DNA from 2 places in the Mycolicibacterium pulveris genome. Region 1 is predicted to be linked to the other one. Evidence: riboswitches for the same ligand, from Rfam matches in the RefSeq annotation. Region 1 holds a riboswitch; the other holds the start of a gene.
The links. A riboswitch is a leader RNA that binds a small molecule or an ion and turns the genes downstream of it on or off. The one in region 1 is predicted to bind cobalamin.

Region 1 (7,625 bases):
ACGTGTTCGCGCACTACCTGACCTATCTGGTGGAACGCGGCCAGCAGACGATCATCCTGCTGTTCGGCCTGGATGCTGAGGTCAACTACGTACTGTCCCTTCATCCTTCGCTGCTGGCCACCATCAAGGTCGGCTGCGTGCTGGCCGGCCACGTCGCAGGCGTGATCGCCGCCCACGACCGCGCGCTGCGCCTGCTGCCCGCGGGCCATCAGCTGACCGGTCAGCTGGCGATGATGCTGGTGATGGTCGGCTACACCTTCACCGGGCTGTATCTGCTCTTCGGCGGCTGAATCGGCGCTACGGTTGAAGTATGAAAGCGCTGATCATCGTCGATGTGCAGAACGACTTCTGCGAGGGCGGCTCGCTGGCCGTGACCGGGGGTGCCGAGGTGGCACGCAAGGTGACCCAATTGCTTGCCGACCGGTCCGACTACGCGCACATCGTGGCCACCAAGGACTTTCACATCGACCCGGGCGAGCACTTCTCCGACAACCCCGACTACAAGGTGTCCTGGCCGCGCCACTGCGTCGCCGACACGCCGGGCGCGCAATTCCATCCGGGCTTCGACGCCGGCCCCGTGGAAGCCGTGTTCCGCAAGGGCCACTACTCGGCGGCCTACAGCGGCTTCGAGGGGACCGACGACGACGGCACTCCGCTCGCCGACTGGCTCCGGCAACGCGGTGTCGACGAGGTCGACGTGGTCGGAATCGCCACCGACCACTGTGTGCGGGCCACCGCCGCCGACGCGGCCGAGGCCGGTTTCACCACGCGGGTACTGCTGGACTACACCGCCGGTGTGGCACCGGAAACGACCGAACAAGCCGTCGGGGACCTGCGCGCCGCGGGCGTACAGATCAGCTGATCTCGGCGCGCACCTGGTGTGCGGCCGCCACCATGTTGCGCAGCGACGCGGTCACCTCGTCCGGCTGGCGGGTCTTGAGCCCACAATCCGGGTTGACCCAAAGCCGTTCTGCGGGAACCGCACGCAACGCCTCGCGCAGCTTGTCGGCGATCTCCTCGGTGCTGGGCACCCGCGGTGAGTGGATGTCGTATACGCCGGGCCCGACGCTGTTGGCGAACCCGGCGGCGTTCAGGTCGTCCAACACCTCCATGTGCGACCGTGCCGCTTCGATCGAGGTGACATCGGCGTCGAGATCGGCTATCGCGCCGATGATCTCGCCGAACTCCGAGTAGCACAGGTGAGTGTGGATCTGGGTGGTGTCGCTGACGCCCGAGGTGGCGAGCCGGAACGCGTCCACGGCCCACTTCAGGTAGGCGTCCTGGTCCTTGCTGCGCAGCGGCAACAGCTCCCGGAGCGCGGGCTCGTCCACCTGGATGATCGTGATGCCCGCGGTCTGCAGGTCCACCGTCTCGTCGCGGATCGCCAGCGCCACCTGCGCGGCGGTGTCGGCCAGCGGCTGGTCGTCCCGCACGAACGACCACGCGAGGATGGTCACCGGGCCGGTGAGCATTCCCTTGACCGGCTTGTCGGTCAGCGACTGCGCGTAAATGATCCAGTCCACGGTCATCGGTTTCGGCCGCGCCACGTCGCCGAACAGAATCGGCGGGCGCACGCACCGGCTGCCGTAGGACTGCACCCACCCGTTCTGGGTCGCCAGGAAGCCGTCGAGCTGCTCGGCGAAATACTGCACCATGTCGTTGCGCTCAGGCTCGCCGTGCACCAGCACATCGATGCCTAGTTCTTCCTGAAGCCGGATCACATCGGCGATCTCGGCCTTCATCCGCCGCTCGTATTCGGTGCGGTCGATCTTGCCGGAGCGCAGCTGGGCACGGGCCCCGCGGATGGCCGGCGTCTGCGGATAGGACCCGATGGTCGTCGTCGGCAGAAGCGGCAGGTTCAGCCGCTCGTTCTGCGCGGCCCGCCGCGCCTGGGCGGGTCCCCGCTGGGACCCCGACGCGGTGATCGACGAGATCCGTGACCGCACAGGCTTGTTGGTCAAGCGCGGGTCCGAGCGCCGAGATGCGATCGCTGCGTTGGAGGCGGCGACTTCGGCCTCGATCGCGTCGCGGCCGTCGCGGAGCCCCCGCGCCAGCGTCACCACCTCGGTGACCTTCTCGGCGCCGAACGCCAGCCAGCCGCGCACCGCGGGGTCGATGTCGTCCTCGGCGTCCAGCGAGTAGGGTACGTGCAGCGTCGAGCATGACGTCGAAACCGCCACGCTGCCAGCCGATCCCGACAGCTTGGCCAGTGCAGCCAGCGCGTTCTCCAGATCGGTGCGCCACACGTTGCGGCCGTCGACGACGCCGGCCACCAGTGTCTTGCCTGCCAACTCGGGAACCGCGGCCACCGCGGACACTCCCCCGGCTACCAGGTCGACGCCGATCGCCTCCACCGGGGTGCGGGCCAGCGCGGGCAGTGCGTCGGTGAATTCGCCGAAGTAGGTCGCCACGAACAGCGACGGCCGCCTGGCCACGCGGCCGAGCGTTGCGTACGTGCGGTCCGCCAACTCCGCGACGTTATCCAGAATGTCGGTCACCAACACGGGCTCGTCGAGCTGCACCCAGCCGACACCCTCATCGGCGAGCAGCTGCAGCAGTTCGGCGTAGACGGCGACGAGCTCGTCGAGGCGCTCGATAGGTGCGATCATGTTACTGGGGCCGTCCACCGCTTTCGACAATGCCAGGAACGTGATCGGGCCGACGACGACCGGCCGGGCCGGAACATCAAGCGCGCTGGCTTCTTTCAGCTCGGCCAGCACTTTGGCGGGGTTGAGCGAGAACCGGGTGCCGGGCGCCAGCTCGGGAACGATGTAGTGGTAGTTGGTGTCGAACCACTTGGTCATCTCGAGCGGGGCGATCTCGTCGGTGCCACGGGCCGCCGCGAAGTAGCGGTCGAGATCGTCGGCGATGTCGGCGACGCGTGCCGGAAGCGCACCCAGCATCGCCGCGGTGTCGAGCACGTGGTCGTAGTAGGAGAACGTGTTCACCGGAATGGAGTCCAACCCCGCTGCGGCAAGCGATTCGGCGGTCTGGCGGCGCAGCGTCGCGGCCACGGCTTCGAGTTCGGCCCGCTCGATGCTGCCCGCCCAGTATTTCTCCAGGGCACGCTTGAGTTCCCGGTTCGGGCCGATGCGGGGCGATCCGAGAATGGTGGCGGTGAAAGGTGTTGCGGTCATGCTTCGTCCTCTTTACGGCGTGATGGTCATCGCCGGGGGACGCGTACCGAACGCGGCTACACCGCTTCGGCCACTGCCCATTCCGCGAGGCGATGAACCACCGGACGCGGCGCGTCCGGTACAGCTGGCAGGTCTTCGGACTCACAGGCGCGCACCGAAGTGCCCCTACTGACCGTCGCTTCCCAGCCCGATGGGCCAGTGCCGTTGACGGCGGTCGTTCCTGTACACCGCTGCGGGACAGTCCCGGATTCCCACCGGGTTCCCTCTCGCCACCCATCTCGTCGAGGCGGGTGGCTCGATGCCGCCGCCAAACCTCGGCGTCGGCAGACCAGCTGCATGGTCCAGCCTATCCGACGGTGGGGTCCACCGGCCTTCCCGTCCACCGCGGCGGCCGCCCGGCCAGGTGCGCGCGCACCCCTTCACGCGCGTCGTCGTGCGCCATCAGCCGCAGGTGGATCTCGGTTTCGCGGCGACCGACGGCGGCGCGGTCCAGATCGAACGAGTCCCACAGCAGCCGCTTGCTGGCGGCCACCGACATCGGTGCGGTGTTGTCGGCGATGTCGTGCGCCATTTCGAGCGCGGCGGCGAGGACGTCGTCGGCGTCCAGGACCCGGCTGCCCAGCCCCAGCTCGACCGCGCGTCGACCGTCGAAAGTGGCTCCGGTCAACAGGATCTCGGCGGCGTTGGCGATGCCGACCAGCCGCGGCAGCACCCAGTGGGAGTAGGCGTCACCGACCACGCCGCGTCGCACCTGAACCACCCCGTAACGGGCGTCGGCGGCGAAGAACCGGATGTCGCACTGCAACGCCAGGGTCAACCCCAGCCCGATGGCGTGTCCGTTCACGGCGGCGATCACCGGCTTGCTCAGCGTCCATGCGGGCACGTCGATGCCCGCCGCGCTGAAGCCCTCGCCGGGCCGGGCGAACGTGTCTTCGCCCGACGACAGGTCCGCGCCCGCGCAGAACGCCGGCGGGGTGCCGGTCAGCACCACCGCCCGGATCCGGTCGTCACGCTCGCAGCTGCGATACGCGTCGGCGAGTTCCTCCCGCATGCCGTCGCCGACCGCGTTCCGCTGCCGCGGCCGGTTCAGGGTGATGGTCGCCACGCCGCCGTCCACAGCGGTCAGCAACGTCCGATACGTGCGCATCGTCTCAGCATTCCTCACGGTCGAGCACGTTCGAGCTTTCGCGATTGCGATGCGGCCCGATTGGGCATTCCCCGTATCGTCTCGTCAACTGATCACTGGAGCGTGCAATTTTGGAAGTCTGGCCCGGTAAGGCATATCCCTTCGGCGCCACCTACGACGGAACCGGCACCAACTTCGGGCTGTTCAGCGAGGTCGCCGACAAGGTGGAGCTGTGCCTCTTCAGCGACAATGGAGCCGGACGGCTCGAAGAGTCGCGGGTGATGCTGCCCGAGGTCGACGAGTTCGTCTGGCACGGCTTCATCCCGAACATCGAGCCGGGGCAACGCTACGGCTACCGGGTGCACGGCCCCTACGACCCGGCCGAGGGGCTGCGCTGCAACCCGAACAAGCTGCTGCTGGATCCGTACTCCAAGGCCATCGACGGCAACTTCGACTGGAACCAGTCGCTGTTCGGCTACACCTTCGGCGACCCCGACAGCCGCAACGACGACGACTCGGCGGCCAGCATGCCCAAGTCCGTCGTCATCAACCCGTTCTTCGACTGGGGTAACGACCGCTCGCCGGGCTACGAGTACGCCGACAGCGTGATCTACGAAGCCCACGTCAAGGGGCTGACCCAGACGCACCCCGACATCCCCGAGCAGATTCGCGGCACGTATGCCGCCGTCGCGCATCCGGCGATCATCGAACACCTGACCGAGCTGGGGGTCACCGCGCTCGAGTTGATGCCGGTACACCACTTCGCCAACGACTCCACGCTGCTGGAGCGGGGCCTCACCAACTACTGGGGCTACAACACCATCGGCTTCTTCGCCCCCGACTCCAAGTACAGCTCCAGCCCCAACCCGGGCGGGCAGGTGCAGGAGTTCAAGGCGATGGTGCGCGCGCTGCACGAAGCCGGCATCGAGGTGCTGCTCGACGTCGTCTACAACCACACCGCCGAGGGCAACCACCTGGGGCCGACGGCCAGTTTCCGCGGCATCGACAACCCCGCCTACTACCGGCTGGTGGAGGACGACAAGCGCTACTACATGGACTACACCGGCACCGGCAACAGCCTCAACGTCGGGCACCCGCATTCGTTGCAGCTGATCATGGATTCGCTGCGGTACTGGGTCACCGAGATGCACGTCGACGGGTTCCGGTTCGACCTGGCCTCGACGCTGGCGCGCGAGTTCTACGACGTGGATCGGCTGTCGACGTTCTTCGAACTCGTGCAACAGGATCCGACGGTCAGCCAGGTCAAGCTGATCGCCGAGCCCTGGGACGTCGGGCCGGGCGGCTATCAGGTCGGCAACTTCCCGCCGCAGTGGACCGAGTGGAACGGCAAGTACCGCGACACCGTCCGCGACTACTGGCGCGGTGAACCGGCCACGCTCGACGAGTTCGCCTATCGGCTGACCGGCTCGTCCGACCTCTACGAGCACACCGGACGCAGGCCCGTCGCGTCCATCAACTTCGTCACCGCACACGACGGCTTCACGCTTCGGGACCTGGTGTCCTACAACGAAAAGCACAACGAGGCCAACGCCGAGGACAACAACGACGGCGAGAGCCACAACCGGTCCTGGAACTGCGGCGTCGAGGGTTCGACCGACGACCAGGAGGTCAACGCGCTGCGGGCCCGCCAGCAGCGCAACTTCCTGACCACGCTGCTGCTGTCGCAGGGCGTGCCGATGATCAGCCACGGCGACGAGCTCGGCCGCACCCAGCAGGGCAACAACAACGTGTACTGCCAGGACAACGAGCTGTCGTGGATCGACTGGCCGAACGCCGACACCGAGCTGTTGGAGTTCACCCGCACGGTCTCGGCGCTGCGCGCCGCGCACCCGGTGTTTCGGCGCCGACGGTTCTTCTCCGGGGACACCGTGCGCGGCCGCGGGGGCGGCGAGGGGCTACCCGACATCGCCTGGTTCGCGCCGGACGGCTCGGACATGAGCGACGAGGATTGGGACAGCGGGTTCGCCAAGTCGATCGCGGTGTTCCTCAACGGCCACGGCATCCCTTATCTGGACATGCGCGGTCAGCGGGTGATCGACGACTCGTTTCTGCTGTGCTTCAACGCCCACTACGAGCCGATCGAGTTCGCGGCGCCGCCAAGCAATTTCGCACCAGCGTGGCTTCGGGTCATCGACACCGCCGCCGAGGGCGAGGTCGAGCAGTCAGAAGTCGCGGCGGGTGAGAAGGTCAGCGTCGAGGCACGCTCGGTGCTGGTGCTGCACGCACCGCTGGAATGACGCGGGCGTTACTCGACCACGGGGAAGATCGAGCCGTCGTCCTCGGAGCTGCCGTCCTCGGGTCGCTCGGCGGCCAACTTCTCGTCGAGCGACTCACCTTCGGGCTCGGCAGCGATGTGGTCGGCGGCGGCCCACTGCTCCGGTGGATCGACGACCTCGTCGCCGTCCTCGTTTCGGACGTCGTCTGAATCCGTCGCCTCCATCGGGCGCAGAGTGTCCTCGACCCCGCCGGTGTCGTTGGGTGACGCGTCGAATTCCATGTTCTCGGGGTTCTCGGGCTCCACGCCCCTCCGGTTGCCCCACTGCCGCCACGGTTAAACTCCGTATCCGAAGCGTGCGTCAGAAACGTTGCGCGCCAGCGGACTTCCGGATCGAACTTTCACTTTCCATACCAGCCTGTATGGTATGGTCGCGCTCATAGCAACCGTGGCCGCCGCGCTGGCACGGGCCTTGATCACATGTGCCTCCGGTCGGGCGGGCCGGAGTAGGAGCCGACGGGCGGCGGCGCCTACCAGGCGGCCGCGGTTGCCTCAAAACAAAATCATCGCTGGTGTCAATTAGCGGCGTATGCTGCCCCCATGACGGCGCCGACCGGTGCTGGCCGGCGAGTGACGGCCGACGACTGGATTCAGGCCGGATTCGCGGTTCTGGCGGAGGGGGGACCGGCCGCGCTGCGCATCGGCCGGCTGTGCGATCGGCTCTCGGTCACCAAGGGCAGTTTCTACTGGCATTTCACCGATATGCGGGAGTATCGGGCCTCGCTCGCGCAGGCCTGGGGGGACCTGCACGACGAACAACGACGCCGGTTCGAGGAAAGCGCCGAACCCGATCCACGGAAGCGGCTGGCCACGATGTTGCGGACGCTGATGCGGCCCGAGCACTGGGCGCTCGAACGCGCGATGCGGATCTGGGCGTTGACCGACGAGTCCGTGCTGGCAAGCGTTCAGCACAGCGACCGGCGCGTGCGGTGCGCGGTGCGGCAGGCGTTCATCGACTACGGGTTCGAACCGGACGAGGCCGACCTGCGCTCGACGGTGTTGTTCGCCGCCGGTGTCGGCCTGCTGCACGGGTCGGGGTCCAGGCGGGACGTGCCGGCGCCGCTGG
Region 2 (7,625 bases), 2.1 Mb from region 1:
CGGCGGTCTGGTCGGATTTGCGTGTGAATTGGTCGGCGATCAGCTTTTGCTTTCGTATCTGCCGGATTCACGCATCCCGGATGCGTTGCTGCAGTTCTCGATCGAGGAGAGGATCTGTTGCGACATGGCCTTACAGCGTCTGATCGGCATCCCGGAATTTCCCGTCGATCGGCTGACGTTGACATACTCGCAACCTCGTCACGTTGATTGTTATCGCGACCTCATCCCGTGCCCGATCGACTTCGACTCGAAACGAAACACGATGCTGCTCAGCAGCAACGCGCTGGCCATCCCATTGAAAGGCGCTGACCCGGAAACGCATCAACACTGCCTGAAATTGCTCACAAGTGCACACGTGTTCGCGAATGCCGGCTCGACATTTCCCTACCGGGTCCGAGCGATTCTTCACGGTAACCCGCAGCTGGGCATCGATGACGTTGCCCGTATGCTTCACTGCACCCCTCGCACCTTGAACCGAAGGTTGGAGAAGGATTCACTCAACTTCAGCCAGATCCAAGCCGAAATTCGGCTGGAAGTTGTCGAAACACTGCTTTCAACAACGGATCTCGACTTCCGCGCGATTGCGCGTCAGGCCGGCTTCGCGGATGCGCGAAGCCTGCGCAGGTTCTTCAAGACCCGCACCGGCATGACGCTTCAACAGTTCCGGGACGACTGTGCCCGGAACCACGCGAGAATGTCCGCCGGGGTATGACTGATGGGCCGCAGCACCGTGGTTCACTGCAGCCAGTCGTTGCCCGCCAGGTCGAGTTGCCCAGCATCCAGGCTCGGTGTGATGCCGGATTGCGGTGCCAGACCGTGCTTTTCGAGTACCGATCGCAGCGTTTCAGCGGCGTCGATGTTCAGCGGGCTTGACACCCACATCGCATACGGCAGGTTGATGAACCGGCTCTCACGGACCGCCTTGAGGTTTCTGCTTGCCAGGTTGCTTCGCAGCACCTCGATCTTCTCCTCGACCGACTGGCCAGGATAGTCGACGAACACGATGAGGTCGGGGTCGGCGGTGGCGATCCGTTCCCAACTCACGGTCGTCCAGGTGTCCTGAATGTCCGCGGTGGCGTTGCGTGCGCCGGCCACGTCGATGATGCCCTGCGGCCCGCCGAACACACCCGACGAGAAGATTGTGTCGGTGCCGCTGTCGAACACGAAGACCATCGGCTTGTTCTCGGGCTGCGGCGCGGCACGCAACCTTTCCAACCTTGCGGCTATATCGTCGGCGGCCCGCGCGCCCTGCTCGGCGTTCCCCGTGATGGTGCCGATGTTGCGCAGATCGGTGTCGAGTGCAACCCACGGATCCATGGTTCCGCGGACGGACTGCCCCTCCATCTGCCTGCACGCCTCGGACAGCTGATACACGGCGATGCCGTGGCCCGCCAGGATCTCCGGGGTGATACCGCGCTCTTCTCCCATCCCGTAGTTGTATCCGGCGAAAAGCACCTGAGGCTTCGCCCCGACGATGTTCTCCAGCGTCGGCTGCGCGGGCGCCACCTCGTTGAGATCGTCTACTTGAGAACCGAACTCGATGCGCAGAACGTCGACGTCGCGGGCCATCGAGCTGACGGCGACCATCTGCTCGCGCGCCCCGGCGGCCAGCGCGATCGCGATCATCCCGCCGTCGTTGACGAACAAACGTTCCAGTGGCTGCTCGAAACTGACCTCCTCGCCGCAGTTGGTGACCGTCACCGTGTGGGTGGCCGCCGCGGGGGCGTTCGGCGACCCGCAACCGGTCACCAACGCCAGCGCCACGCCGACGACAGCCGGTCCAGCCAGTCTCCGTACCACTGTCATACTCCTCATCGTTGGCGCACCGCCGGGTGGGCGTGGGTGAGCAGAAGGTGAGACCTGCCCGTCGTCGGATGGGCGACGACATCGCCTGCGACGTCGAACACTTGCCACAGCAGGTCGGAGTCCAGAACCTCGGTGGGGGGCCCGTGGGCGACGAGGCCGCCGTCGGCGACCACCGCGACGGCGTCGAAATGGCGCAGTACCAAATCCAAGTCGTGCATCGCGGCGACGACCGTGCACTCGAGATCGTCGAGTACCTGCATGAACCTCAGCCGCCATGCCGCGTCGAGATGGTTGGTGGGTTCGTCGAGCACGAGCACCGGCGTCTGCTGAGCCAGTGCCCGTGCAAGCACGACACGGTGGCGCTCACCGCCCGACAACTGCGTGCAGGACCGGTCCCCCCACCCACCCAGTCCGACCGCGGTCAGGGCGTCGTCGACGATGTCCCGTTCCCCGATCACGGTGCCCGACCACGGATTTCGATACGGGGTCCGGCCCAGCCCGACCGCCTCGGCCACTGTCAGCTCGCCCGACGGTCGCTCTTCCTGCCCGACGACGGCGATCGTGCACGCCCTGCGCCGAGCCGGCATCCGGTACAAGTCCTCGCCGTCGATCCGGATCATTCCCTCCACAGGCGCATCGAGACCCGAAAGCGCCCGCAGCAGAGTTGTTTTGCCCGCGCCGTTCGGGCCGACCACCGCCAGCCGGGTCGCGGCGGGCACCATCAGATCGACCCCGGCCACAACGGTTCTTGAGCCCCGCCGGCACGCGACCCCGTGAGCGCTGAGGACAGCCGCACTCATGAGCTGTTACCGAACTCGTATCGGCGGCGGCCCATCAGGAACAGGAACACCGGCGCGCCGATGAGCCCGGTGACGATGCCCAACGGCATCTCCCGCGGTGCGGCCATCTCCCGCGAGATCACGTCGACCCACACCAGGAAAAGCGCTCCGGCACAGACGGTCACCGGTAGCATCGCGCGATGTGTGGCTCCCACGATCAACCGCGCCGCGTGCGGCACGATGAGCCCGACGAACCCGATGCCCCCGGCCACGGCCACCAGCACCCCGACGAGCACCGCCTGAATCGCGAACAGCGCGTTGCGCAACGCGCGCACCGGCACGCCCAGCGACGTGGCCGTGTCCGCTCCTGCGGCGTAGGCGTCGAGCCACGAATGGATCAGCAACGCCCCGACCAGAGAGATCACCACCACCGTGCCCGCGAGTGGGATCTTGGCCCACGTCGCTCCGGCGACGCTGCCGAGCAGCCAGAACATCACGCTTTCGGCCGCGTGCGGGTCACCGGCGGTGAACACCAGCAGCGACGAGCACGCCATGAACGCCGAGGACAGCACCACACCCGACAAGATCAGGCGCAGCGCGGTAAGCCCGCCCTGGGCGCGGGCCACGGCGTACACGGTCAGCGTGGCGACCACCGCGCCCAGCAGCGCGCCCCCGGACAGCGCCCAGATGCCCAGCGCCGACAACACGCCCAGCGTGATCACCGCCGTCGCCCCCACGGCCGCGCCCGCCGACACACCCAGCAGATACGGTTCGGCCAGCGGGTTGCGGACGAGCGCCTGCATCAGCGCACCGGCCAGCGCCAGGCCCGCGCCGACGATCGCCGCCAGTATCGAGCGCGGCAGCCGCAGGTCCCAGATGATGACGTCGTATCCCGCGTCGACGGCGCCTCCGGTGAGGCGGCCGGCAACGGTACGCCACACGTCGGTGAGCGCGATGTCCTCGGCACCGAAGGCGACGGACACCACGACGCTCGCCGTCGTGAGAACGGCGAGTACGGCCGTCAGCGCCAGGAACGGCGCGCGCCGGACCGTGGGAACAGTCGCCTCGTGGGCGCGACCGGAAATTCTCTCGGTGACGGTCACGGGCACAACGTCCCGATCCGACACCGTGGCCAGGTGATCAGCAAGCCTGCCTCATTACGCCGGGGGTATCTGAACGCGAGATACCGGTGGACTCAACGAGAACGGCAGGTCTTCGGACTCGGGATGTTCCGGACTCGACGCCTTCCCGGAGGCCCGCGTGGCCTCCAGTGACCTGTGTCGAGTCCAACTCCCATACCGCTGCGCGCCAGTCCCGGATTCTCACCGGGTTCCCTGGCATCCGCGTGTGGCACGGATGCGACCGCCCTCAGCGGCAGAGCCTATCAAGGTCCGCGATGCGCGAAAGTTGCCCATCATCGATCTGCAGCAGCTAACCTCTGACAATCGACTACACCGCGGTGAGCTGGCAGGCGAGCCGCAATCGTCTCTCGGGGGTAAACATGATCAGACTCTTCGCGGTCGCCGCGGCAACCGCTGCGCTGACGTTCGTCGCGGTTCCGATCGCCGCCGCGCAACCCGATCCGAAGATTCCCAACGGCGAGGCCAATTGGTGCCCGGGCGGGCAGAAGTCAGGACAGGGCGGGACACGGTATTGCTTGGGCGAACCGTTCCCCGATGGCTCGTTCTACTCGCAGACATGGAGCTTCGGCGCGGGCGGCCCGTTCGCACCGGGCTCCTGGCACCGCACGGCGTCCTGCAGCGCGATGGTCAACGGGCAGATCCAGGGCGGTCTGCCCTACGGCGGCGTGCCCGAGTGCGGCGGCGGCCCGCGCGTCATCCACTTCTAACGCGCCGCGTAGCGCAGGTAGACGACGCCGGTGTCGAAGGTTCGCGCCTCCTGCAGCTCGAGTGCGATCTGTCGGTCCAGCGCGGTGAAGTAGGGTTTGCCGCCGCCGAGGGCCGTCGGGGCGAGGAAGACGCGATACTCGTCGATCAAGTCGTGCCGTATCAACGTCGCGGCCAGGTCGGCGCCGCCAACGGCCAGCGGCTCCCCCGGCTCCTGTTTGAGCCGCGTGACCTCGGTGACCGGATCCGCGGTCGAGAGCGTCGTGTTGCCCTCGACCTCCGTCAGCGTGGTCGAGTACACGATCTTGGGCAGCTTCTGCCAGATGCGGGCGAACTCGTGCGCGTATTGCGGGGCGTCCGGCTCGCGTTCCTCGAAACCCTCCCAGTAGGTCATTACCTCATACAGCCGTCGCCCGAGCAGATGCCCGCCGAGCCCCCGCACCGCGTCGTTGTGGAACCGATGCAGCTCCTCGTCCGGCACCGCCCAGCCGTCGTGCTCTCCGCGCGGCGCTGAGATGTAACCGTCGAGCGAGGCGGTCATCGAGTAGATCAGCTTGCGCATGCGCTGGTTGCCTCCTTTGAAAGGTGTCCCCACTGATGACCGTCGGGCAGAGCGGAACTCATCGCGGTGCACCTTCGATAGATTCCACTTCAGGAGGCGTCATGCACATCGACACGGACGTCGCGGTGATCGGCGCGGGCTTGGCCGGCTTGGCGGCCGCCCGCGCACTGCGCCGCGCCGGCGTCGACGTCGTCGTCTTGGAGGCCCGCGACCGCGTCGGTGGGCGCACGTTGAACCACCGCCTCGGTGACCCGTTCGGCGACACGGTTGTCGAGGTCGGCGGACAGTGGATCGGGCCCAACCACACGCGCATCCGCGCCCTGATCGACGAGCTCCGCATCGCCACCTTCGACACCCACGATGCCGGTGCCAAATTGTGGGAGCACGACGGCCGCGTCCGCCGGTACCGCGGCGAGGTGCCGAAGGCGGGACCGATGCAGCTGGCCGACGTGCAGATCGCGTTGACGCGGCTGGAGCGGATGGCGCGTCGGATCGATCCCGCGGCGCCGTGGTCGGCCAAGCGGGCACTGGAGTGGGACCGCCAGACCGTCGCGTCCTGGGTGCAGCGGCACGTGCGGACGGCGCTGGGCCGCTCGTTCATCAACCTGGCGTGCGAAGCGGTGTGGGCCGCCGACGCCGCCGACCTCTCGCTGCTGCATCTGCTGACCTATTGCAGCTCTAATCATGGTTTGACACAACTTATTTCGACGCGAGGCGGGGCTCAGCAAACCCGCATCGTCGGCGGGGCGCAGGCGATCTCCACAGCGCTGGCCGCCGAGCTGGGCGATGTGGTGCACCTCGGTGTCGCGGTGCGCTCGATACGGTGCCGCGACCGCGTCGAACTCGATTCGGAGGCTGCCACGGTGCGGGCCAAACGGGTGATCGTGGCCATGAGCCCCGCGCTGGCGGGCCGCCTCAGCTACGACGAACCGTTACCTGCCGACCGCGACCAGCTCACCCAGCGCATGCCCAACGGCTCGGTGATCAAATGCATGGCGGTCTACGACGAACCGTTCTGGCGCGCCGACGGGTTGTCGGGTCAGGGGGTCTCGCTGAGCGGGCCGGTGAAGGTGTTCTTCGACAACTCGCCGCCCTCCGGTAAGCCCGGCGTCCTGCTCGGCTTTCTCGAAGGCAACCAGGCGCGCGAGTTCGCCCGCCTCGACCCGGCGGCCCGGCGTCGCGCCGTCGTCGACTGCTTCACCCGGATGTACGGGCGGCGGGCCGCTCAACCCGTCGAGTATGTCGAAAAAGTCTGGGCCGCAGACGAATGGACGCGCGGTTGCTACGGCGCGTTCCTGCCACCCAACACCTGGACGACGCACGGGCACGCGCTGCGCGAACCCGTGGGGCCGATCCACTGGGCCGGCGCGGAGACGGCGGTCGAGTCGATGGGCTACATGGACGGCGCAGTGGCCTCGGGTGAGCGCGCGGCGGCCGAAGTGCTTGCCGCGCTCTGAGCGGAGCGCGCCCGCCTTAGGGCCATTGGTCCCTCAGAGGTCCTGCTTTGGTCCCTAGAGTTTTTCGCGCCCGGTCGGCATAACTGAAGACATGACTCTACGTTGGTATCGACGCCCCCGAATGGTGGTTCTCAAACCCAGTGACTCGGTGCTCGAAGCGGCTCGTGCCATCGAGCACAACCGCATCGGCGCGGTGGCTGTCCAGCAGGACGGTCGCCTGGTCGGCATCGCGACGGATCGCGACCTCACCGTGCGCGCGTTGGGCCAGGGACTCGACGCAGCCTCGACCAAGATCTCCGAGGTGATGACGCCGAACCCGTTAACCCTTTCGCCGCGCGACGACACCGCCGACGCGTTGCGGCTGATGACAGAGCGCAACGTGCGACGCATCCCGCTCGTCGAAGGCGAGCGAATCGTCGGCATGGTGACGCTTGACGACCTCATCCTCGACGAGGCCGCTCCCCTCGAGGAGCTCGCCGAAGTCGTGGAGGCTCAGATCGGCGAGGGCGGTCCCGCCGACAGCGAGCGGGCCCCGGGACGTCGGCGCAGCCTGGTGCGCGCCGAAACCACGCTGAACCGGCTGGTAAACCTCGTCCATGAGGAAGCCGGCCTCGACGACCGCGACCAGGCGCGCGCGGCCCTCGACGTCGTCGTCTCCTCGCTGGTTCGGCGGCTCAACGCGGGTGAGGCCAAGGACTTCGTGTCGCAGCTGCCGTCGCTGCTGAAACCCCACGTGCGCTCGTTACCGCCGGGCCCGGACCGGTCGGTCACGCAGGAGTCCATCGAGGCCGAGCTCGTCGCGCGGGCGGGTATCGATGAGGCCAAGGCAACTTCGGTGTTCGTCGCGGTGGCCAACACCGTCCTGGACAGCATCAGCCCCGGGCAGGCCGAGCAGGTGCGCAGCCAGCTGCCGAAGGAGCTGCAGAAGCTCTTCGAACCCGGTGTCTGATCGGTCGCTTCACTCGTAGTTGAGTTCGGCGATCGGGAATTGCCGGGTGCTGAAGTCGATCTGCGCGGCCGGGTTGGCCACCGCGGTGACCAGCCCCGTCCCGAAGGCGCCCCGATGGTCGAACAGCGTCGCGGTGCCGACGGAGATTCCGTCGGCCACCCAATGCGAGTCGGCCTGAACGACGAGCCAGTCGTCGAGCGGGAGCCTGGACAGCGCCACCGTCAG

Region 2: another riboswitch for cobalamin. It lies ahead of G6N28_RS22585 (FecCD family ABC transporter permease); the one in region 1 lies ahead of metE (5-methyltetrahydropteroyltriglutamate--homocysteine S-methyltransferase).

The regions. Positions count from the first base shown of each region.
Region 1 covers NZ_AP022599.1:2,574,999-2,582,623, reverse strand. The annotation lists gene G6N28_RS12450 (hypothetical protein) at 1-290, shown strand, start outside; gene G6N28_RS12445 (isochorismatase family protein) at 311-862, shown strand; gene metE (5-methyltetrahydropteroyltriglutamate--homocysteine S-methyltransferase) at 855-3,137, opposite strand; cobalamin riboswitch at 3,247-3,451, opposite strand; gene G6N28_RS12435 (enoyl-CoA hydratase/isomerase family protein) at 3,484-4,284, opposite strand; gene glgX (glycogen debranching protein GlgX) at 4,395-6,521, shown strand; gene G6N28_RS12425 (hypothetical protein) at 6,530-6,781, opposite strand; gene G6N28_RS12420 (TetR/AcrR family transcriptional regulator) at 7,100-7,625, shown strand, end outside.
Region 2 covers NZ_AP022599.1:4,656,117-4,663,741, reverse strand. The annotation lists gene G6N28_RS22600 (AraC family transcriptional regulator) at 1-712, shown strand, start outside; gene G6N28_RS22595 (ABC transporter substrate-binding protein) at 736-1,806, opposite strand; gene G6N28_RS22590 (ABC transporter ATP-binding protein) at 1,812-2,606, opposite strand; gene G6N28_RS22585 (FecCD family ABC transporter permease) at 2,603-3,616, opposite strand; cobalamin riboswitch at 3,775-3,967, opposite strand; gene G6N28_RS22580 (hypothetical protein) at 4,087-4,434, shown strand; gene G6N28_RS22575 (dihydrofolate reductase family protein) at 4,431-4,994, opposite strand; gene G6N28_RS22570 (flavin monoamine oxidase family protein) at 5,096-6,451, shown strand; gene G6N28_RS22565 (CBS domain-containing protein) at 6,573-7,400, shown strand; gene G6N28_RS22560 (acyl-CoA thioesterase domain-containing protein) at 7,410-7,625, opposite strand, start outside.